DNA from 3 places in the Peribacillus sp. TH14 genome. Region 3 is predicted to be linked to each of the others. Evidence: riboswitches for the same ligand, from Rfam matches in the RefSeq annotation. Region 3 holds a riboswitch; each other region holds the start of a gene.
What was found. Region 3 has a riboswitch for lysine ahead of JFU50_RS17355 (aspartate kinase). Riboswitches for the same ligand answer to the same signal wherever they lie in the genome.

Region 1 (7,848 bases), 1.1 Mb from region 3:
TTCATAATTTTCTAGATAACTTGCTTCATGGTCAGGATCAATGGCAATTAACTCTTTTTTTACCGCTTCCGCTGCAACCATCCAGAGCTTTACATCAAACCAAACATGCGGATCATGTTCCGTTGCACTTACTTTACGAAGTTGTTCCTCCTTGAAATCCTCCGTTACCGCAATCGTCGGTTTATCCTTGCTCATCATTTCAAAGATATCTGTCATTTTCCCTTCAAGGTGCACGCCGTTATAAAAAATCATGTCAGCTGAATCCAGTGTCTTCACATCACCCTGTGTTGCCTTATAAAGATGGGGATCGACTCCCGGTCCCATTAAACTAGTGACCTCCACATGTTTACCGCCAATATTCTCAACCAAGTCCCCAATCATCCCCGTTGTTGCGACGACATTTAACTTGCTATTGCCTTTATCTTGTTCAGTCGTATCATTTCCGCATCCCGCTAAAATGATCACAGCAGCAAGTACGCCACCAATAGTTTTTAAAAACCCCATCCTTATTCCCTCCCTTTTTCATCTTCCTAAAAATGTTTACCAAGCGCAAAATTTAGCTCAAATTTTTTTTCTGTCTATCACATTGTCGTAAATGCTAAAAAGTTTCCCGTACACAACTTATTTTATACTATACACAAATGTACTAAAAAAGTGCAACATTTTTATCTTTGACCACTATTCTTTATCATAGGATTTTGTCGAATGAAAATTATTTACACATTTTCAATTTGTAAAGTATACTTTACGTAAAGCTAGCTTTACATTTCTGAAAGGAGTTTAAGAATTTGAAAAATAACATTCGGGAACTACGCAAAGCGCATCAACTTACACAAGAAAAGCTGTCCGAACTTACAGGCGTGTCCCGACAGACGATTATTTCTATAGAAACAGGAAGATTCGACCCTTCCATCAAGCTTGCTTACAAGCTAGCGAAAGTGTTTCAACTGGCCATTGAAGATATATTTATATTTGAGGAGGAGTTATGATGGAGGATTTTAACTGGGGGGCCTTTTTAGGAATCACGCTTGGGATTATTTGCGGACTGACTGGATTATGGTGGGGACGCCGTGCCGCCGCCAAGCAACGGGGATTAGATGAACGATTTGACCTCATCCGAACTAGAGCACGGGCATCCAGTTGGTTTTTCCCAATTATTGGGACGTGCTTTTTTTTCTTGTTATTGCTTTTTGGAGTGAAGCTCTCTGTTGCAGCTGTCCTTGGCATTCTATTGTTCATTCATCTGGGCTCATGGGCGATCTTCGTTCTTTATTATCAAGCGAAGTTATAAGCCGTCAACATTCCATTCATTTTTCCGACTTCAAATATACTGCGAAGTAAGCTAATCCCAATTCGATACCGCATAGTACGATCAGACAGAGTAAAGTTTGGACCATCCTAATCTCCTCCTCTAAGACTTTTTTCAATCTTAAAGGATGAAACCCATACCAGAACAAGACCCTGAATAAAGAAATCTTTAGTTCTCTTATTCTCGCCTCTTGCTCTGAAATGGGTTTCATACGATACAATAAAAAAAAAGAAAAAACGGTGATCCTATGACAAATATTAAAGAAATTGCTCAATATGCAGGTGTGTCCGTCTCCACAGTGTCTCGTGTAATGAATAATCACCCATATGTTAGTCCTGAAAAAAGAAAGAGTGTTTTACAGGCCATTGACCAATTAAACTATTCGAGAAATATCAACGCCATTCATCTTTCAAAAGGCAAAACGAATCTAATCGGCGTCATCATTCCATTCACCAATCACCCCTATTACGGAGCAATCGTGCAAGGAATTACAAAACAAGCCAATGCTATCGGCTATCATATAGTCATCTTTCAAACACAATATGAAAGAGAAAAAGAAATTCAGGCATTGAATATGTTACAAATGAAGCAACTCGATGGCATTATCGTTTGTTCAAGAATTTCAGAAATGAAAGTCCTCTTGGACTATCAAAAATATGGACCAATTATCTTATGTGAAGATACAGCCCAGGCTGAATTATCGTCCATAAGCATTGATCACTATGCCGCTTTTTCCTCTGCACTTGAATACGTGGTTGCTAAAGGATATAAGAAAATCGGATACAGCCTCGGGCGAAAAAAGAGCAGAAACAGCTCCCTTCGTACAAAGGCGTTTAACGATATTATGAATAAGTATCATCTTTTAAATAAAAAAGAATGGCTGTTTGAAGGCAGTTATCACATCAAAGATGGTGAAAAATTGTTCCAAGATTGGAATTCTATGATAGATAAACCAGAGGCTATCATCATTACTAATGATGACACCGCGTCCGGATTCATTCTTACTGCCAACAAATTCGGAATGAAAGTACCAGAAGACGTGGCCATTCTAGGTTTTAATAATGATAGCCTCAGTGAGATGCTCGATATCACAACCGTTTCCTTACCGCTTGATTGGATTGGCAAAATGGCTGTTGATCTATTTGAAAATCCTGAAGTTATCAGACATGTAAAATTAGATTATACTCTTATGAAACGAAAAACTATTTGAATTATCTTAATTATCCAAATAAAAGATGTTTAAATGACAAACATTTAAACATCAAATTCAAGTGATACATTTAAAAACTAGGAAAAAATAACCTTGAAAAATAATCATTGCGCTATCTATAAGATTATTTTATAATTTTAATATAGTAAAGTTTACTCAATGACCTGCTGACATAGAAGTAATTGTTTGAACTTTATATTGAAATCGTATAGGTTGACTAGAAGTTGACGCAACGATTTATATATTTAGTATAAGAAAATTGAATACTTCCTCATTTACCGATGAGTTAGAGGCTGCGGCTTATAAAAGTAGTACGGACGAGATTCAGGAAAATTGACGACTCCGTTTGAAAGGATAAGTTGCCGAAGTTTAGATATGGTCCTTGTATATCTAGGCTGGCGGTGTTACCGAATAGGAACACCACTGTCACGTTTTATTAACGTGGGGAGCTATCTTCGGAAGGATAAACGGGTTTATTATAAACAGCCGTCGATCTTTTTCGACTGCTGTTTTTTTATATATCGTTCCCTTCCAATAAAAAGGAGTGTAACATCAATTGTCAAATTCACAAACAACATCAAATCCCACTGAGTTGAAAAGGAGCCTGAAAGCACGTCACTTAATGATGATTTCATTAGGTGGAACGATTGGAACAGGTTTATTTTTAGCAAGTGGCGGTGCCATCCATACCGCTGGGCCTGGAGGTGCTTTGGCAGCATACGCAGCCATTGGCTTCATGGTTTATTACTTAATGACAAGTCTTGCAGAAATGGCAGCATTCATGCCAGTAGCCGGTTCGTTCCGTGTCTACGCATCCAAATTCGTCGACCCATCTTTCGGCTTCGCGATTGGCTGGAACTATTGGTATAACTGGGCCATCACAATTGCAGCTGAACTGGCTGCCGTTGTCCTAATTATGAAATTCTGGTTCCCGGACAGCTCGTCCATTATCTGGAGTGCCGTTGCGTTAATTATTATGTTTCTTTTTAACTATATGTCTGTTAAAGGATTTGGCGAAGCTGAATTCTGGTTTGCTTTAATCAAGATCGTGACCGTTATCATCTTCTTAATCACTGGATTTCTAATGATTTTCGGAATCCTGGGGGGAAATGACCCAATTGGTTTTTCTAATTTCACCATGGGAGAAGGTCCATTTAATGGAGGCTTCTTCACAATTCTAGGAGTATTCATGGCAGCAGGTTTCTCTTTCCAAGGAACAGAATTACTTGGAGTTACAGCCGGCGAAAGTGAGAATCCGGAGAAAAATATCCCTAAAGCGATCAAGTCCGTTTTTTGGCGCATCCTTTTATTCTATATCCTTGCGATTTTTGTAATTGGAATGATTATTCCGTTCACAGATGCACGTTTATTAAGCGAAGATGTTGCCGTCAGTCCATTTACACTTGTATTTGAACGCGCAGGTCTTGCGTTTGCGGCATCGGTCATGAACGCAGTTATATTGTCATCTGTGCTCTCTGCTGGTAACTCCGGCATGTATGCTTCAACTCGTATGCTATGGGATTTGGCCCGCGACGGAAAAGCTCCGAAATTCCTTGGCAAGCTCGATAAAAGAGGGGTACCAGTGAATGCTCTTATCGCGACTTCTTTAGTTGGTTGCCTCGCTTTCTTAGCTTCATTTTTTGGAGACGGTGTTGTTTATATCTGGTTATTAAATGCTTCAGGTATGGCCGGATTTGTCACATGGGTTGGAATTGCGATTGCTCATTATCGATTCCGCAAAGCTTATGTAGCTCAAGGTCTTGATTTGAATGCTTTACCATACCTTGCTAAAGGATTCCCAACTGGACCGATTTTCGCGCTCGTCCTATGTATTTTCATTATCATTGGACAAGGCTATCAAGCTTTCAGCAGCAGCGGGATTGATTGGAATTCAATGTTTGTTTCTTACATTGGCCTGATCTTATTCTTCGCCCTATGGTTCGGCTATAAAATTAAGTATAAAACTAAAATCATCCCACTTGAGGAATGTGATTTTAAAGTAAAATAAGCGTTTTAAAAGGACCTGATTTCTTCTTCAAGAGGAATCAGGTCCTTTTTTTATCATTTCCCACCAGAAGACTCCCTCTTCAAGCGTGTGAAGGGCGAGAGCACAACGGTAAGGGGGAGATGAATCGAGGTTGGCATAAGCCAAAGTAATCTTTTTACAAACATACGTTCTATGGTTAATAATAACTATAAGGGGGTGAAACCAATGGTCGTAAACAAAGCTTATAAATTTCGAATCTATCCAACTAAAGAACAACTAGCTCTAATCAATAAAACGATCGGCTGCTCCCGTTTTGTCTATAACTTCTTTTTAGGCAAACAAAAGGAGAAAGATGCCTACTGGTATATTTGTGAAGAAATGAAGCAGAACAGCCAATTATCCTCTAATGAATGGAAAGGTTCTTTTCTGAATAAATACGCAACAATCAAAGAACTTCCAGCTTAAAGAAAGAGTATTCTTTCCTGAAAGAAGTAGACAGTATTACCTTACAGAAATCGGTGGAAAATTTAGCAGATTCCTATAGTCGATATTATAAAAAGCAAAACAAGTCACCACGATCGAGATATTAACGCAGGACTCAATCTAATGAATGAAGCCATAAGGCTTCTAACCGTAGGAACTACGGGAATAGCCTAATTAAAAATTGGCCGATAGGCTAATGTTCTTAGGAATCCCCCACTTCAATCAGACCGTAAGGTCGATAAGTGGGGGGTAGTTCAATTCAAATGATAAACACGGCATTCAAACGGTCGCAGAGGTTTAACGGAAATTTCCTCAATCGGCAGTTGTTCATAATTGCCGATTAACAGTGTAGCAGACATTGTATCTAACCCTTCAGGTATGGAATAGGAAGCTTCATAGTCTTTGAAATTACATAACACCAGCAGCTTTTCTTCATCAAGTGTTCTCGTATAAGCAAATATTTGTTCATCATCAGGCCATAGTAGTTCGTAACGGCCATAAACGACGATTTCATGTTTTTTACGTAATTGAATAAGCTTTTTATAAAAATGAAAGATGGAATTCGGATCGTTATAGGCTTTTTCTGCATTGATCAACGGATAATTAGAATTGACACCGATCCAAGGAGTTCCCGCTGTAAACCCCGCGTTTCTTGAGTCATTCCACTGAACAGGTGTCCTCGCATTATCTCGACTGCGCGCGTAAATGGCCTCTAGCATCCGCTCTTCTGTCCATCCACACGAATTCACAAGTTCCTCATAAGAATTCAGCGTTTCAATATCGCGGTATTCATCTATTCTTTCAAAGCAAACGTTGGTCATACCCAGTTCTTCGCCTTGATAAATATAGGGCGTTCCCTGAAGCATATGCAGACAAACAGCAAGCATTTTTGCGCTTTCTACCCGATACTTCCCATCATCTCCGAACCTTGAAACAATTCTCGGTTGATCATGGTTATTCCAGTATAAACTGTTCCAACCATCCTCCTCTAAACCAATCTGCCACTTGGAAAGAATCCGCTTTAAGTCACTCAATTCCCACTTTTTGTTACTCCATTTCCCTTCTGGTCCTCCCCCCAAATCCATATGTTCAAATTGAAAGACCATATGTAGCTCACCACGTTCTTTCCCTGTGAACAATTGAGCTTCATCAGGTGATACACCAGGCATTTCACCAACCGTTATCAAGTTATAACCTGAAAGCACTCGCTGATTAATTTCCTGCAAAAACTCATGAATGCGCGGACCATTCATGAAAAATGGACTTCCATCACCATGCTGCTTCCCATACCGGACATCCCCGTCCAAATATCGCTGATCTTTCGAAAGGAAGTTAATAACATCCATTCGGAAGCCATCGACTCCCTTATCCAGCCACCATTTCATCATGCTATAAATTTCTTCACGAAGCTCAGGATGTTCCCAATTTAAATCCGGCTGTTTTTTACTGAATAAATGCAAATAATATTCATCCGTTGCCTCATCATATTTCCACGCCGAACCTTTGAATATGGATTCCCAGTTATTTGGCTCCTTTCCATTCTTCCCAGGTCTCCAAATATAGTAATCCCTCTTCGGATTATCTTTAGAAGACCGGGATTCCTTGAACCATGAATGTTCATCTGACGTATGATTGACCACAAGATCCATCATGATTTTCATTCCACGTTCATGAACTGCCTTCAATAATCGGTCAAAATCACTCATTGTCCCAAACTCAGTCATAATCGAACGATAATCACTAATATCATAACCGTTATCATCATTGGGAGATTGGTAAACCGGAGAAAGCCATATCACATCTACACCCAGCTCCTGTAAATAATCAAGTCTCATCAATATTCCTTTCAGGTCCCCTATCCCGTCTCCATCGCTATCCATAAAACTCCTGGGATACACCTGATACACAACCGCCTCTTTCCACCATGTTTTGTCCATTTCCTCCACACCCTTCATTAAGCAAATTGACATAAATGTTTACATCAATACACCTATTATAAAGAGCGAAACTTCAGAATATTCTTGATTAACGAATCTATTTAAGGAATTTTTATATTATGGATTTTTTTCCTTATTCTGCGATTCCCGTTTGAATCATTTCAATATCTACAGCCAAATCAATTGGAATATGAGGATATACTTCCTCCCAATGTTTTCGATTAAAATTTCTTGTTTTACTTCTAGCGATATCACCCATCGCAATTGGATCTATATTATTTTCCTGAAACATAGTTAACATCTTATTTAGTTTTTTTTCAATGGCCTGCTCAGCTTTATTCTCAATATTTTTCACGTCGAGTGGTTTGCCCAAGTCATACCCTTGTACCTCAAGTATACTTGCCTTTATTTTCACTTCAATCCTGACCTTGGGCTCTTGGTTTGCATGTAAGATATCATAATGGACATGTGATTGAACGTTATTAATATCAATAAAGTCATTATCCTTCAATTTTATTTCATAACTCCCCAGTTTGAAGTTTTCGCTAAGTACTTTGAATAAGAAACCGTCCTCATAAGAAATATACTTACCAATGTACCTGTCCTTTTTAAACAGAGCTATCCCTTTCACCCGTACACGCTCGCCTGCTGTTTCCAATAATGGCATAACCGGATCAATTCCTTTACCATGACTGGCATATAAATAGTGGTGCAAATCGACATTAGGTAAATTCGTTCTGATGTTTTGTTCAATTAGCTCTTTTACTTGAACCCCTGGAGTTTTGGATAACTTCGGCTCTATTTTAACTACATCATCAGCTCTGCCATGAACAACAGCTAAATATAGATTTCTTCCTACCATTGGGTCACGCCTATATGTATCGACATAATCATTGAGGCCTTTTCCAGCTAATTCTTCACT
Region 2 (7,848 bases), on a different contig from region 3:
CTACATTCCCTGATACACGTAATGAACCATTATCATTAACTTTAATAGTAGCTATAATAAATCACCTCTTTTTTAAAACATTTTTGCCATGGGGGAATAACTTTAAACGATAAATAAGTTCTACTTCCTCAATATTATTTGATTGACATCCTGCAATTACCAAAAGAAGAAGTGTTATACCAATAAAAACACACCACATTTTATCGCCCTCCCCCTTATTTTTAGAGGATATTACTTTAAAAAGTTCCAAAAACTTTATTCTACTAACCTGATCCTTTAGTCGCATAAGAAAAAGCAATCCTTCTTAATGAAGAATCGTACCCGTTAGTTAAGGAATCGACTTTTTTTACTTCTTCTTAATGAACTAACGCACCCGTTAGTTCATTAAAAAAGTATCAAACTTTATTTCATATCTACACAAACACCATTTACTGTATCTTTTAGTATTATGGCTCGTGTAGCGTTTGTGAACTTACTAGTCAATTCAGTTAACTTCACTTCTTTTTCTGGAAAAAAGGGCAGTGGTAAAGATCAATTTTAGTAAATTATACAAAAATATTTAGATATTAATTTATTTTAGAAACTTTTCATATAAAAAGCTACCCACTAAGAGTGGGTAGCAAGTAATACAAGTTATTTGAAAACAATTTGTAGTTTTCCATATACTTTGCCAGAAGAGTATCCATCTTTCACATCAACATAAAATTTACCTATTTTCATACCTGTGAATAATGTCTTTCCACCTGCTAAGCTATGATAGCCTGTGCACTTTCCAGTACTAGCATTGCAGATACGAGACCATACGTTACTATAATTAGTCAATAACTTACTTCCAGAAGAAGTCTTTAAATAGATTGGGGAAACTAGTTCTACCTCTAAGTCACTACCATTGTTAGGATTTCCAATTTCACCATCCCATTTTCCATCTTCTGTTTGAAAAGAATACTGAGGAACACTTGCTTGAGCAGAAGAAGTACCTAATACCATTCCACCTACCAGAACTAACACAAAGGTACTTAAGATTGAAAATAAGTTTTTTATGTTATTTCCTCCTCCAATCTTTATCCCTTTTATAATATCAGAATAAACTGATTATTAAAACGATTAAAAATGACTATAGCTTATTAGATTCAAACATCTTTTGGTTGCGTCATCTTCATCGTTTTAACAGTTCTAATCACTACGTTTGTTGAACTCCCTCGGTATGATAGCTATAGCTCTCGAATACTCACTTAGTAGAATATGGAGTTTTCTATTACTCCTTTATTTAACTATGCCTCCACGAAGCCAAAATGATCTGAACTCATTGCTTTTAACCGTTAATATATTTTCAAGGGTTATGAAATCCTGCGAATGAATAAATAAGGGGAGTTTTTTCATTTGTATTAATTTCCATTATTTTCTTTTCAATAACAAGGTTCTGATAGTTTCCGCCATACCGTAAAAAGTAAAAAAGCCCAGCCCATTACAAGCTAAGCAGATTTCCGTTTTGATGTCTGTACCCCAATTTCAGCTTAGACTGATACTGATGGTGGTTCTGGTGGTTCTGGTGGGATTGGAAGCTGTGGAGGACGCTGATTGTAGCTTTTGTTATACCATCCCATATATACAACACTCCTTTTTCTACTATATATATGGGATGAAAAAATACATGCTTGTCCAAATTACCTAAGTTCAGTGCTTTTATCTTATCGAGTCTTCTATTGAAAAAAAACCTCTCAAAAATTCGTTCCAATAGAGTACCCCAATAGGAACGTTTTCGAAATCCATTTAAATCAAAGTTACAACCTTATCCTTATTTCAAATGAACATTTGTAAATTTAGAGTACACCCATAGTGGACGATTAAAAAGGCATGTTGTAGTGGTTTTTGTTTGTAAAATATAAGTTATATAATAAATGGAGTTAGATAAAGAGATTGAAAGAGAGAATTTAATTAATAAATGTGAAGAAGCCGTTTAAAGAAGGATATTCAGCAAAGACCCTAGCCTATTGTTGAAAAGATCAAAACTAGTTTCCACCTGATCTTAAAGCAAGATTTCTTGAATCTGAGATTGAACTATTTGAAAACGCTGAATTACTTCTCGGTTTACCGGAATATAAAGTGAGTTTACCAGGAGGTAGTTGTGCCTCACAAAATGATATCTTTGTTTTAGCAAAAGCGATAAAGAATTTGTAGATTACGAAAAGTTTGTTTCTCTCTTTGGGCTACGGGCCTTAAAAAGCCGTATAATAGCTCCCGTTACTATTAATGGAATTGACTTGTATTTTGGGTGGATACGTGGAGATTAGAAGTTTCTTTCATATTAATTTTTTGAATAGTTCATATCGGTTTGCATTCAATTATAGTCGTGATTATGGTACTTTTTTAAGTGCTGTGGAAAAATGGTAGATTAAATTCGAAATTAAAGAAACCCTGGGGAGGTTATCCAATCCCCCTAAAGGCTGGAATAAAGAAATTACGCTTACTAGCTGGAATCGAAAGAACTAAAATATAATTTGTGTGATTGCAATCCTGAGCAATAGGATTGGGAAGAGGCCCAACGTAACGGTTGAGGAGTCAAGAATATTTTTTTAATCAAACGATTGATTAAATTGAGGAAAAGCCTATTTTAAAGCGTTCTTTAGATAAGAAAAGAGGGTGACTGATGAAATCTCTTTTTTTTCTTCTAAATCTTTTAAAATACCGGACTTTGCTTACAATCGGAACCCAAACATTCCCCCAAGTACATACACAATGGGAACCTCTCGAAAGCCTTTTACTCTTCCTCTCTTACAAATATATATATCTGATTGAGAAACAACGCTAACCGTTTACATGAGGGGCCTATATGACCCTTTATCGAAAGGTGAACCAAAGCGATTAGAAAAACCTCGTTGAAATCCAGCGAGGTTTTTTATTTATCTATATACATTTTCTGTAATCTACTTTGCGGTATATCGTAGCTTAGCTCCCTCTACCTCTTTTTTAACGGGGATTTTCAGTATCAATCTTTTTCTCTTTTTTTGACTTAACCTATCGCCTCCTTTCGAAGTGAATTTTGAAAATTAGTAGTTTATTTACATATATTTGTAAATTACTAAATTCACTTTCCTTTTCATTTTTTCACTTTAGTTTTTATCTTAATAAATCTTCACGTAAAATAAACTGAGCCAGTTCCTCCATTTGATCTGAAATTGCCCGATCACTTTCTAGAGGAGGGCAAATTAGACGGACTTTCTCTAAATAGTCTCTAGTTGCCTGTGCCAATTGATTTTCAGCTTTTTCCAGATAGATAGCTTGAGAAGCACAAATCATTTCAATCGCTATAACTCTAGCAGAATTGTGAATGATTTCCCGAGCTTGACGGGAGCCAATTGTACCCATGCTGACATGATCTTCCTGGTTTGCCGATGTTGGAATGGAATCAACACTTGCGGGATGTGCCAATACCTTATTCTCGGAAACTAGTGAAGCCGCTGCATATTGAGCAACCATCAAGCCGCACTCTAAACCAGGATTGACAGCTAAGAAAGGTGACAACCCGCTTAGTTGCGGATTTACAAGCCTTTCTGTTCTTCGTTCAGAAATATTCGCCCACTCAGCTGCAGCTACTTTCAAAAAGTCCATTGAAAGCGCAATCGGCTGGCCATGGAAATGACCTCCTGAGATGATTTCTCCACTTTCTAAAACAATCGGATTGTCAGTGGCGGAGTTCATTTCTACTTTTAAACGTTCCTCAACATAATTAAATGCTTGCCAAGATGCTCCGTGTACTTGCGGGATACAGCGGATGGAATAGGCATCTTGAATGCGTACTTCCCCTTGGCGTGTAATCCTTCTACTGCCTTCCAGCCAATTTCTCATTCTTGAAGCCACGAATTCCAGCTCCGGATGGGGACGGACAGCTAGTAATTCGCTATCAAAGGCAGATATAACCCCATTAAGCGCTTCCATTGTTAACCAAGCTGCCATATCAGCTGCTAGGTCGACACGCTCCGCTTCATTAAGCGCAAGCACCCCGACACCAGACATTGCCTGAGTTCCGTTTATTAATGCAAGGCCTTCTTTCGCTTCTAAAGAAACCGGTTTCAATCCAGCCCTTTTTAGTGCTTCCTTACCCTGAAGAATTTCCCCCTTGTATTCTGCTTTACCTTTGCCAACTAGAACGATGGCAATATGAGAAAGCGGTGCGAGGTCTCCGCTAGCACCGACTGAACCTTTACAAGGTACAACCGGGTGAACTCCAGAAACAAGAATTTTTAGCTCACCTGGTAGTCGGGGCAGACGGCCGATCCTCTATTATTCGCAAGCTGGTAAAAAGTGAACTCAAAATAAGTATTCCGGCAACAGTAGGCATCTATTTCGGGTATTTCTCTGGATTTCGCCACGATAATGTCCCTAAATTTGAAGTATACAAGATAAAAGATAATACAGCCATTCTCTTTCCGACGAATGATGATTTATATGTTATTGTCGGCATTTTGCCATTAGAAAATAAGGAATTGATAGAACGGTTGAAATTAAATCCGGAAAGCTGTCTACGCAATCTCTTAACAAATAACTTTCCGAATACAACAATTGGGGTGCGATTGAAAAATGCAGAACTAGTAGAACCGGTCAAAGGCATTCTCGGATATGATAATTACTGGTATAAAGGAATGGGAAAAGGATGGGCGTTGGTTGGAGATGCAGTTTGTTTTAAAGATCCTGGCATGGCACAGGGTATCCATGATGCTATATGTGGAGCACGTATATTATCTAATATTCTATCAAAATATAAGGGACAATCCGATCAATCAAATCAAATGGCTGAAGAATATCAAAAGGCAATAGAAGATGAGTTTATGGTTCGGTTTCACATGGGATGCCAAATTTCAAAGAATGAACGAATATCTGAACAACAGGATGCTGTCAACAAGCTAATCAGTTCTCATCCAGAGGCTATAGAGAAGTTTTTAGGGATTTACAATTACGCAAACGAGCCCGCTGTTTTAGAAAAAGAACTCGCACGAATTATGCAGTCGATCTAGCAATGATTTTTAGAAATTAAGTGATTCAAGTTCAAAAATAATTCGCTATAAACATAGAGCAACAATATGCTGTTAATTTTAAGATTGGACAACTATCTCAACCAAATTATAAATCAGTTTAATCTCATTTTAGATAGCGTTTACTCTTTGGTAAAGTTGCCCGATTACACAATACAGCTTAAAGAATCAATGGAGTTCTACTTACAATTGAAGCGATTCGTTTTCTTGCTTCCCAAACTTCACGGATTTTCATATCTTTTCTTTCCTTTGTTAGTTTTGTATTAGTCATGTTGTCCTCCCCTCCTTGATCAATATTATTGGTATTCATAAGATAAATACTAATTCCTTCTATTTCCTTCTATAAGATATATCAATTGTAAAACTGACTATAAAGGTGAAACTTTTCAAACTGTTTGTTTTATAAAACTATTAATCTGTTGAGTTTACATAATAGAGGAATCCAGCCCAATACCTTAGCCATTTCCATCGATTATCCATGTATTCTCAAAAAAATATTTCTAAATTGGCCTTGCAATAGAAAGGATTTCCTGTTATATTACAGTCAATTAAATATTTTCTTACTTCATACTTTTTGAAGTGAGGATAGAGGAGCAAAGACCATTAGTACACATTTTGAGGAGAATGAGATCCTATGACTATTGTGGAAAGGGGAATTTGCCGAAGCGGAAAGAATCTCATGTTCTTGAAGCTGGTTCTGCTGTTGAATAAATACAGAACTGTCATATAGGAAACTATATGGAGGGCTATCTTACGCGCCGAAACGATTCTTTTTTATTAAATATTGTTTCTACTGCAGCAGCGAATCCTCGTTGTTGCTTTTTTGCGTTTGCTCCTGAATGGCCCTAACCACCTCTGAATTTTTTAAAAAAATTATACTAAAGGGTGTGAAATTATGAATTTTGGCCAAGTTTTAACTGCAATGGTTACCCCGTTTAATCATAATAATGAGGTTGATTTTAATGCTACGAGAACTTTAGTAAATTATTTAATTGCTAATGGTTCTGATGGATTAGTTATAGCTGGTACAACTGGAGAGTCGCCTACATTAACAGCAGAAGAAAAAGTAGATTTATTCAAATTTGTTGGGGAAGTTGTCGATGGAAGAGTTCCAGTTATAGCTGGAACTGGCTCAAATAACACGAAAGCTTCGATTAGCTTAACAAGACAAGCAGAGGCAGCAGGAGTCGATGGAATTATGCTCGTCACCCCATACTATAACAAGCCGTCTCAAGAAGGATTATTTCAGCACTTTAATGCAATTGCCCAATCAACATCATTACCGGTAATGCTTTATAATATTCCAGGACGAAGTGTTGTAAACATGTCAGTAGAGACGATTGTTAGTCTCTCAAAGATTAACAATATTGTCGCAGTAAAAGAAGCAAGTGGTGACTTAGATGCCATGGCACAAATCATAAGCAAATCCTCTAGTGATTTTACGTTGTACAGCGGCGATGATGGGTTAACATTACCTGTTTTAGCTATCGGTGGAACAGGCATTGTTTCGGTTTCTTCACACATCATTGGTAATGAAATGCAAGAAATGATCAATAGCTTTAAAAATGGTGATGTCCATGGTGCTGCTTCTACACATCGTAACCTTCTTCCAATTATGAAAGCATTATTTGCTGCATCAAACCCATCACCGGTAAAATCAGCATTAAATATGCGAGGATTAAATGTTGGAGGTGTCCGCTTACCATTGGTCCCTTTAAACAATGAAGAAAAAATAGCTCTACAAATAGCTCTACAACCTAGTAACGTAGAAGCTGTTTAGTTGAATAAATAAAATAATGATTCATTCAGCGAGACTGGCGCTAAAGGTCTTAATTCTGTCTTTGTTCTTTTTGCTTGCGTAGCTGCCATCCGTACGTTTATAGCATATCGAATGATTGAAATTAGTGAAAAGGTTCTAGAAGATATTGCACCATAGGAAGACAATCTTTAAGGGGTAAGGTTGAAAAAACCTTACCTTTAATTTTACGGGTCTTAAGTTCCATAATCACCTTTTCTTTCACTTCGTTTTTATCTTTTTACAGATGATAGATAGATAAATAAAAATAGTAAACGCATAAATTCTTTGATAAACCAAAATAAATGTTTACTAAGTTGGTGTATATTTCATTTAAATTTATTATTTATGTTGAAAGGAAGAATACAAATGATAAAAAAAATGGAACATATAGCTATTATTGTTACTAATATGGATCATACTATTCAATACTACTCAGATATGTTTGGATTTAAGGTTCGCCTTCGAGCATCTTCAAAAACAAGAGAAATGGCATTTTTGTACTTGGAAGAACAGCCTAGTATGGAAATTGAACTAATCAAAGACATTGAACCTATTGGTAAGTATAACAAAAGTGGAATCGTTAACCACCTTTCTTTTACAGTAGAAGATATTAATATAGCAATTAACCATTACCAGAATAAAGGAATTGAATTTTTATCCCCTCAACCACAACCAACACTTGAATGTGGACGTATGATTTTATTCAATGGACCTAATGGTGAATTGCTACAATTGGTAGAACGAGCAAAAGATTAAAGATTCTTAATATGAGATGAAATAAGTAAAAGTTTGATCATTTCTGTGACCCTTATAATATTAAAAGCCCTTTACATCTAAGGAGTAGACAAATTTCATAAACCGAAAATATATAGAAGGTTGGGGATATACTGATTATTGATGGTGATAAGATTACCATATCCAAAGAAGGCACTGAAAAGTAAGAAAAGAAATCGATGACTTGATGGATGAATTGTTTGAAGATTAACAGATTAGCCCTTCTCAGTTAAGAGAAGGCTTCTA
Region 3 (7,848 bases):
CGTAATGAGCATTCCGACATTAATCGTCCTAAAAGACGGTGAAGTAGTAGATAAAGTTGTTGGTTTCCAACCTAAAGAAGCTCTTGCTGAACTTATTGCAAAACACGCTTAATATTAAGTTAGCTAAAAAAAGCTTCAAGTCTGCGGACTTGAAGCTTTTTTCGCTATCTTGATATATAATTAATTGTAAAAAGGGAGAACAGGAGGCTGAATGTATGAACCAACAAATAAAGAATAAACTTGCCCTTCTTCCCGATCAACCAGGTTGTTATTTAATGAAGGATCGTCAGGGAACGATCATTTATGTAGGAAAAGCGAAAGTATTAAAAAACCGTGTGCGCTCTTATTTCACCGGTTCCCATGATGGGAAAACGTTACGACTCGTTAATGAGATAGACGATTTTGAATACATCGTTACCTCGTCAAATATTGAGGCTCTCATTTTAGAGTTAAACTTAATCAAAAAACATGATCCAAAATATAATATCATGCTGAAGGATGACAAGACGTATCCATTCATCAAGTTGACTGCTGAACGGCATCCGCGTCTAATCATTACGAGAAAAGTCAAAAAAGATAAAGGTAAATATTTCGGTCCGTATCCGAATGCCTTTGCGGCCAATGAAACGAAAAAATTACTCGACCGCATCTATCCTCTTAGAAAATGCAATACCCTACCGGATCGCGTTTGTCTCTATTACCACCTCGGGCAGTGCCTGGCTCCATGTGTGTATGATGTAGAGGAACAGGAATATAAAAAAATGGTGGATGATATCAACCGATTTTTAAACGGCGGCCATACTGAGATAAAAAAAGAACTGACAGAAAAAATGTTAGAGGCATCAGAAGAGCTTGATTTCGAAAGGGCAAAGGAGTTCCGTGACAAAATTGCCCACATCGATATCACGATGGAGAAGCAAAAAATGATGACGACTGATTTTATCGACCGTGATGTATTTGGCTATGCCTATGATAAAGGCTGGATGTGTGTTCAGGTATTTTTTGTGCGACAAGGGAAATTGATAGAAAGGGATGTTTCCCTGTTTCCAGTGTATGATGAACCGGATCAGGAACTTCTTACATTCCTAGGTCAGTTTTACGAGATTACCAATCACTTTAAACCAAAGGAAATTTTGCTGCCAGAGTCAGTAGATGCGGAAATGGCTGAAGGGCTGCTTGGCGTGAAGACGATTCATCCAAAACGGGGATCGAAAAAGGATATGCTTAAATTGGCGAATAAAAATGCTGCCATAGCCCTTCAGGAAAAGTTTTCTTTGATTGAACGGGATGAAGCAAGAACGATCAATGCGGTGGAAAATCTTGGGGTGCAATTAGGCATCTATACCCCGCATCGGATCGAGGCTTTTGATAACTCGAACATTCAGGGCAGTGATCCGGTTTCCGCTTTAGTTGTGTTTATTGACGGTAAGCCGGAAAAAAGAGAGTATCGCAAATATAAAATCAAAACTGTCCAGGGACCCGATGACTATGAATCGATGCGTGAAGTTGTACGCAGAAGATATTCACGAGTTTTAAAAGAAGGGCTGCCACTTCCGGATTTAATCATTATTGATGGTGGAAAGGGTCATGTGGAGGCTGTTCGAGATATTTTAGAAAATGAACTGGGTCTTGATATTCCGCTTTCTGGTCTCATTAAGGATGAAAAGCACAGAACATCGCAATTGATGATTGGCAATCCGCTGGAACTGGTACCGCTTGATTCGCGTAGCCAGGAATTTTATCTGTTGCAAAGAATTCAGGACGAAGTGCATCGGTTTGCGATTACGTTTCATCGCCAGCTACGCGGGAAAAATGCGGTTCACTCGCAGCTTGATGATATACCTGGAGTCGGAGAAAAACGAAGAAAGCAATTGTTAAGGCATTTTGGTTCATTGAAAAAAATTAAAGAGGCATCGGTAGAACAAATTATAGAGGCAGGCATGCCAAAAGGAGTAGCTGAAGGAATCGTTAGAAAATTGCAAGAATAATCTTGCTACCTACATTTCTCTATGCTATGATAAGAAGGAATTTTCAACTAGACAACTTAAAAGTGCTGATAGAGGTGCGGAATTCAAGAGTAAAAACCTGGAGAAGTATGAGCTTCGATGAAAGGTTTTGAAAGGGGATAACGCCGAAGGAGGACAAGACTCATGCCTTGTTTTTCTGGTCTGACATTTAATAAATGGCGGATTGTCAGGGGGTATACCCTGGAGAGCTATCTCACTGTGTTTACTGTATTAAATACGTGATCACAGCAATGAGATATTTCTCATTGCTTTTTTTATTGCCTAAAAAAGATAAAGAGGGTGCATTAGGATGGCATTAATCGTTCAAAAATTTGGCGGGACATCCGTCGGTAGTGTCGAGAAAATCAAAAATGTTGCCAATCGAGTAATCGAGGAAGCAGAGAATGGGAATGAGGTAGTTGTCGTTGTTTCAGCTATGGGGAAAACAACAGATGAATTAGTTTACATGGCTCAAGATATTTCCAAAAATCCAAGCAAGAGGGAAATGGATATGTTATTGACGACTGGAGAGCAGGTCACGATTTCCCTGTTAACGATGGCTTTAATTGAAGCGGGGCGTGAAGCTATTTCTTTCACCGGCTGGCAGGCTGGCATGCAAACAGAATCCGTTCATGGGAATGCCCGGATTTTAAACATTGATGCTTCGAGAATTCAAGCTCAGCTTCAGGCAAAGAAAATTGTGGTCGTTGCAGGTTTCCAAGGGAATGATGCAAATGGAGAAATCACGACACTAGGGCGGGGCGGGTCTGATACGACTGCAGTGGCTATTGCTGCAGCATTAAATGCGGACCGATGTGATATTTATACCGATGTAACGGGTGTATTTACAACAGACCCACGTTACATAAAAGATGCTCGAAAACTGCAATCTATTTCTTACGATGAAATGCTAGAACTTGCCAATCTAGGGGCGGGTGTCCTTCATCCAAGAGCTGTTGAGTATGCGAAAAACCACCAGATTCCGCTTGAAGTCCGTTCGAGTATGGAGAAAGAAGCAGGAACTACCATTGAGGAGGAAGCAACTATGGAAGAAAATTTAATTGTACGCGGTATTGCTTTTGAAGACAGTATTACAAGGGTCACAGTGAATGGTTTGCCCCGATCACTAGGATCATTATCCACAATTTTCATGACACTTGCAAAAAACCGAATAAACGTTGACATTATTATCCAAAGCATGACAGCAGAGGATACAACAAACCTTTCTTTCTCCATAAAAAGTGAAGATACGGAAGCTGTTTTAAACGTGCTAGAAAAAAATAAAGACCAATTGGCATTCGATAGAATAGAAACGGAGGGCGGATTGGCCAAAGTGTCTATCGTCGGTTCAGGAATGGTATCTAATCCGGGAGTGGCTGCCGAAATGTTTGAAGTGATGGCTAACACAGGTATTCAAGTGAAAATGGTCAGCACATCTGAAATTAAAGTCTCAACTGTCGTCAATGAAAAGGAAATGGTGAAGGCAGTCGAAGCACTTCATGAAGCGTTTAAATTAGGACAGCATGCAAAAGTGCTTGTTTGATTGCTTGGAGTCTAATGAAAAACAGACTTCCGATAAAAAGGGTAAGTCTGTTTTTAGGCTCATTAGATTGGGTCTCTAGGATCCCATTGAATGGTAAATGTCACTTTTTTTGCACGGCGTTTGATTTCTTCTGTCGATTCACTTAAGAATTTTTTCTGCAGTGTAAACTGCTCGGCAAGGAAACCGGCTTCAAGTTGGAAGTGACAGTCAGGATGAAGATCTAAGCGACGGCTGATTATTTCACCTGTTAAGGATAATTCCATCTCGGTTTTCGAAAACTTTATGATTTCAAGATGGCCCCAGCCTGCATTTTGGAAAAATGCAACAACTTCCTGTTCGCCATTCAGTGGGAATTTTCTCGCTAATTGTTTACCTGCCCAATAGAGAATTTGATTAGAATCTTTTCCGAGAATATCGTTCAATAAAACTTCTCGGATTAATTCGTAGCCGAAAGCTGGAACATGAGATTCTTCTGTTTGAAGTTCTTCTTCTTCTATCGCTGCAGCAATATTTTTTTTCATAGTTTATCGCCTCTTTCTGTAAATCTATTATAAACGTTTTTCTTTTGCAAATTATACTGTTTTTTTATTATTTCAATCGTAATTGGGAAAAAATGAGAAATTATTCCGGGATATTAATAGATTAATTACTAATTTCTCCAAGTTATAATCTTGACAATTAAAAATTATACAATTTTAACCAATAAAATCTATTCTGAAAAAGAGAATTCTTGTATCCGTTTTCTTGACGCACATAGAAGTCAGGAGTAAAATGGACATGTCACATAATTGTAAGAAAGTATAGGGATGTTTCAAACTCTATACTTTATTTTCACGCGGAGATAAAAGGTAGCCACCAGTTTATCTTTGCATGATTTTTCACAAATTAAGGGGGGGCACTTAGTGGCAAAAAATCGTGAGTTTGGGAATCGTAAACTTCATTCACTACTTGGAGTTATTCCGATCGGGCTGTTTTTGTTGGAGCATTTAGTTACCAACTATATGGCAACAAAGGGACCGGAATCATTTAATTCAGCAGCACATTTCTTAGAAAGCATACCGTTTCGTTATTTCTTGGAAATCTTCATCATTTTCTTACCTTTGATTTATCATGCAGTTTACGGGATTTATATCGCGTTTACTGCTAAAAATAATTTGGGTAGATTTGGATTTTTCCGGAATTGGATGTTCTTTTTACAACGTCTAAGCGGAATCATTACGTTGATTTTCCTAGTTTGGCATGTTTGGTCAACTAGAATTCAAGCAGCATTAGGTGCAGAGGTTGACTTTGACATGATGGCAGAGATTTTCTCTAATCCATTTATGATTGCATTTTATTTAGTTGGGGTCATTTCGACAATTTTCCACTTCTCTAATGGATTATGGTCATTTGCAGTGAGCTGGGGTCTAACAGTTTCACCTAAATCGCAAAAAATCATGACTTACGTTACTTTGATCGTTTTCGTTCTTCTTTCTTATGTAGGGGTTAGCGCAATTTTCGCTTTCGTATAAGAAGATAGAGTTTATTTATAAGTATTAGGAAAAACATAGCTTTGCTAATGGAAATAAGGGAGTGACAGAATTGGGTAAAGGTAAAATTATTATCGTTGGTGGAGGTCTAGCTGGTTTAATGGCTACGATCAAAGCAGCAGAGCTGGGACAACAGGTAGATTTATTTTCTTTAGTACCTGTTAAACGCTCTCACTCAGTTTGTGCCCAAGGCGGAATCAATGGGGCAGTAAATACAAAAGGTGAAGGGGATTCTCCATATATCCACTTTGATGATACAGTTTATGGCGGAGATTTCTTAGCTAACCAACCACCGGTTAAAGCGATGTGCGAAGCAGCACCATCGATTATCCATATGTTTGACCGTATGGGCGTAATGTTTAACCGTACTCCGGAAGGTCTTCTTGATTTCCGTCGTTTCGGTGGAACTCAACATAGCCGTACAGCATTTGCTGGTGCAACAACTGGTCAGCAATTACTTTACGCATTGGACGAGCAGGTTCGTCGTTATGAAGTAGAAGGCCTTGTAACGAAATATGAAGGCTGGGAATTCCTTGGAGCTGTTATCGATGACGACCAAACAGCACGCGGTATCGTAGCACAGAACTTGACTTCAATGGAAATCAAATCATTCCCTGGCGACGCTGTCATCATGGCGAGCGGTGGTCCTGGAATCATTTTCGGTAAATCAACTAACTCAATGATTAATACAGGTTCAGCAGCATCCATTGTTTATCAACAAGGTGTAAATTATGCAAATGGTGAATTCATTCAAATTCATCCAACTGCAATCCCTGGAGATGATAAGCTTCGTCTAATGAGTGAATCTGCTCGTGGTGAAGGTGGACGTATCTGGACATATAAAGACGGAAAACCTTGGTATTTCCTAGAAGAAAAATACCCTGCTTATGGTAACCTTGTACCTCGTGATATCGCGACTCGTGAAATCTTCGACGTATGTATGAACATGAAGCTTGGTATTAATGGAGAAAACATGGTTTACCTGGATCTTTCTCATAAAGACCCTAAAGAACTTGATATCAAACTTGGCGGAATCATTGAAATCTACGAGAAATTCATGGGTGAAGATCCTCGTAAAGTTCCAATGAAAATCTTCCCTGCAGTTCACTATTCTATGGGCGGACTTTGGGTAGATTATGACCAAATGACAAACATTAAAGGTTTATTTGCTGCAGGTGAGTGTGATTACTCTCAACATGGCGGTAACCGTTTAGGTGCGAATTCACTTCTTTCTGCAATCTATGGTGGTTCAGTTGCTGGACCGAATGCAGTTAAATATATTGAAGGCCTTGATAAAACTTCAGAGTCTATTCCTTCTTCATTGTTTGATGGTTACGAAAAACAACAACAAGAAAAATGGAATGATGTCATGTCTCTTGATGGTAATGAAAACGCGTATGTTCTACACAAAGAACTTGGTGAGTGGATGACACAGCATGTTACTGTAGTTCGTTACAATGACAAGTTGAAAGAAACTGATAACAAGATTCTTGAGTTGATGGAACGTTACAAGAAAATTAACATCAATGACACTGCTAAATGGAGCAACCAAGGAGCTGCCTTCACTAGACAGCTTCAAAACATGATGCAATTAGCACGTGTAATCACAATTGGTGCTTTAAACCGTGACGAAAGCCGCGGAGCTCATTACAAACCTGATTTCCCACAACGTAATGATGAGGAATTCATGAAAACAACAATGGCGACATTCAAAGGCTTGGATCAAGCGCCTGAATTCCATTATGAAGATATTGATGTATCACTTATCGCACCACGTAAACGTGATTACACTACGAAACATTAAAGAGGGGGAGCAAAAAAATGGTTGAAACTAAATCTGAGACTAAAACAGTCCGTTTTATAATCACTCGTCAAGATACACCGGATTCAGCTCCTTATGATGAGGAATTTGAATTAGCGTACCGTCCGAATATGAATGTAATTTCCGCTCTAATGGAAATTCGTCGTAATCCAGTAACAGTACAAGGCAAACACACTACAGCAATCGCTTGGGACATGAACTGTCTTGAAGAAGTATGTGGTGCTTGTTCAATGGTTATCAATGGTAAACCTAGACAATCTTGTACAGCTCTTATTGACCAATTAGAACAGCCGGTTCGTCTTGCTCCAATGCGTACTTTCCCTGTTGTTCGTGACCTTCAAGTCGACCGTAGCCGTATGTTCGACTCATTGAAAAAGGTAAAAGCTTGGATTCCAATCGATGGTACGTACAATCTTGGACCAGGACCACGTATGCCAGAAAAGAAACGTCAATGGGCTTACGAATTATCTAAATGTATGACTTGTGGTGTATGTTTAGAAGCTTGTCCGAACGTAAACAGCAATTCAGACTTCATGGGACCACAACCATTATCACAAGTTCGTTTATTCAATGCACATCCAACTGGTGCAATGAACAAAGCTGAACGTTTAAATACAATTATGTCTGATGGGGGCCTTGCAAACTGCGGTAACTCACAAAACTGTGTGCAGTCTTGCCCTAAAGGAATTCCTTTGACTACATCGATTGCAGCATTAAACCGTGATACTACTATTCAACAATTCCGTAACTTCTTCGGAAGCGACGAAGTTTAATAATGAGAAAAGAACCTGTATCTTAGGATATAGGTTCTTTTTTTGTCTAAAAAAGTGTGAACAGATTCACATCTAAAATTAAGGTGAGAAATAACGGATTTTAATGGTGGGGATATTATCTTTATATTGTTTTATCTGGGGTTCTTTTTATTAAAGACTTATTAATTGTGTCATT

Region 1: another riboswitch for lysine. It lies ahead of JFU50_RS12015 (amino acid permease); the one in region 3 lies ahead of JFU50_RS17355 (aspartate kinase).
Region 2: another riboswitch for lysine. It lies ahead of dapA (4-hydroxy-tetrahydrodipicolinate synthase); the one in region 3 lies ahead of JFU50_RS17355 (aspartate kinase).

What each region holds. Positions count from the first base shown of each region.
Region 1 covers NZ_JAEKEK010000001.1:2,491,479-2,499,326, reverse strand. Annotated here, with positions in the region: gene JFU50_RS12035 (metal ABC transporter solute-binding protein, Zn/Mn family) at 1-504, opposite strand, end outside; gene JFU50_RS12030 (helix-turn-helix transcriptional regulator) at 789-989, shown strand; gene JFU50_RS12025 (hypothetical protein) at 989-1,291, shown strand; gene JFU50_RS12020 (LacI family DNA-binding transcriptional regulator) at 1,557-2,519, shown strand; lysine riboswitch at 2,799-2,979, shown strand; gene JFU50_RS12015 (amino acid permease) at 3,076-4,527, shown strand; partial or broken gene JFU50_RS12010 (helix-turn-helix domain-containing protein) at 4,732-5,084, shown strand; gene JFU50_RS12005 (glycoside hydrolase family 13 protein) at 5,244-6,926, opposite strand; gene JFU50_RS12000 (Ger(x)C family spore germination protein) at 7,060-7,848, opposite strand, start outside.
Region 2 covers NZ_JAEKEK010000002.1:361,911-369,758, forward strand. Annotated here, with positions in the region: gene JFU50_RS29700 (CDGSH iron-sulfur domain-containing protein) at 1-58, opposite strand, end outside; gene JFU50_RS29705 (hypothetical protein) at 634-987, opposite strand; partial or broken gene JFU50_RS32130 (DUF6946 family protein) at 2,026-2,178, shown strand; partial or broken gene JFU50_RS32135 (DUF6946 family protein) at 2,163-2,291, shown strand; gene JFU50_RS29710 (HAL/PAL/TAL family ammonia-lyase) at 3,118-4,275, opposite strand; partial or broken gene JFU50_RS29715 (NAD(P)/FAD-dependent oxidoreductase) at 4,218-5,012, shown strand; lysine riboswitch at 5,609-5,787, shown strand; gene dapA (4-hydroxy-tetrahydrodipicolinate synthase) at 5,926-6,810, shown strand; gene JFU50_RS29725 (VOC family protein) at 7,195-7,584, shown strand.
Region 3 covers NZ_JAEKEK010000001.1:3,582,372-3,590,219, forward strand. Annotated here, with positions in the region: gene trxA (thioredoxin) at 1-112, shown strand, start outside; gene uvrC (excinuclease ABC subunit UvrC) at 216-1,988, shown strand; lysine riboswitch at 2,050-2,226, shown strand; gene JFU50_RS17355 (aspartate kinase) at 2,317-3,549, shown strand; gene JFU50_RS17360 (YslB family protein) at 3,612-4,070, opposite strand; gene JFU50_RS17365 (succinate dehydrogenase cytochrome b558 subunit) at 4,452-5,060, shown strand; gene sdhA (succinate dehydrogenase flavoprotein subunit) at 5,131-6,882, shown strand; gene sdhB (succinate dehydrogenase iron-sulfur subunit) at 6,900-7,673, shown strand.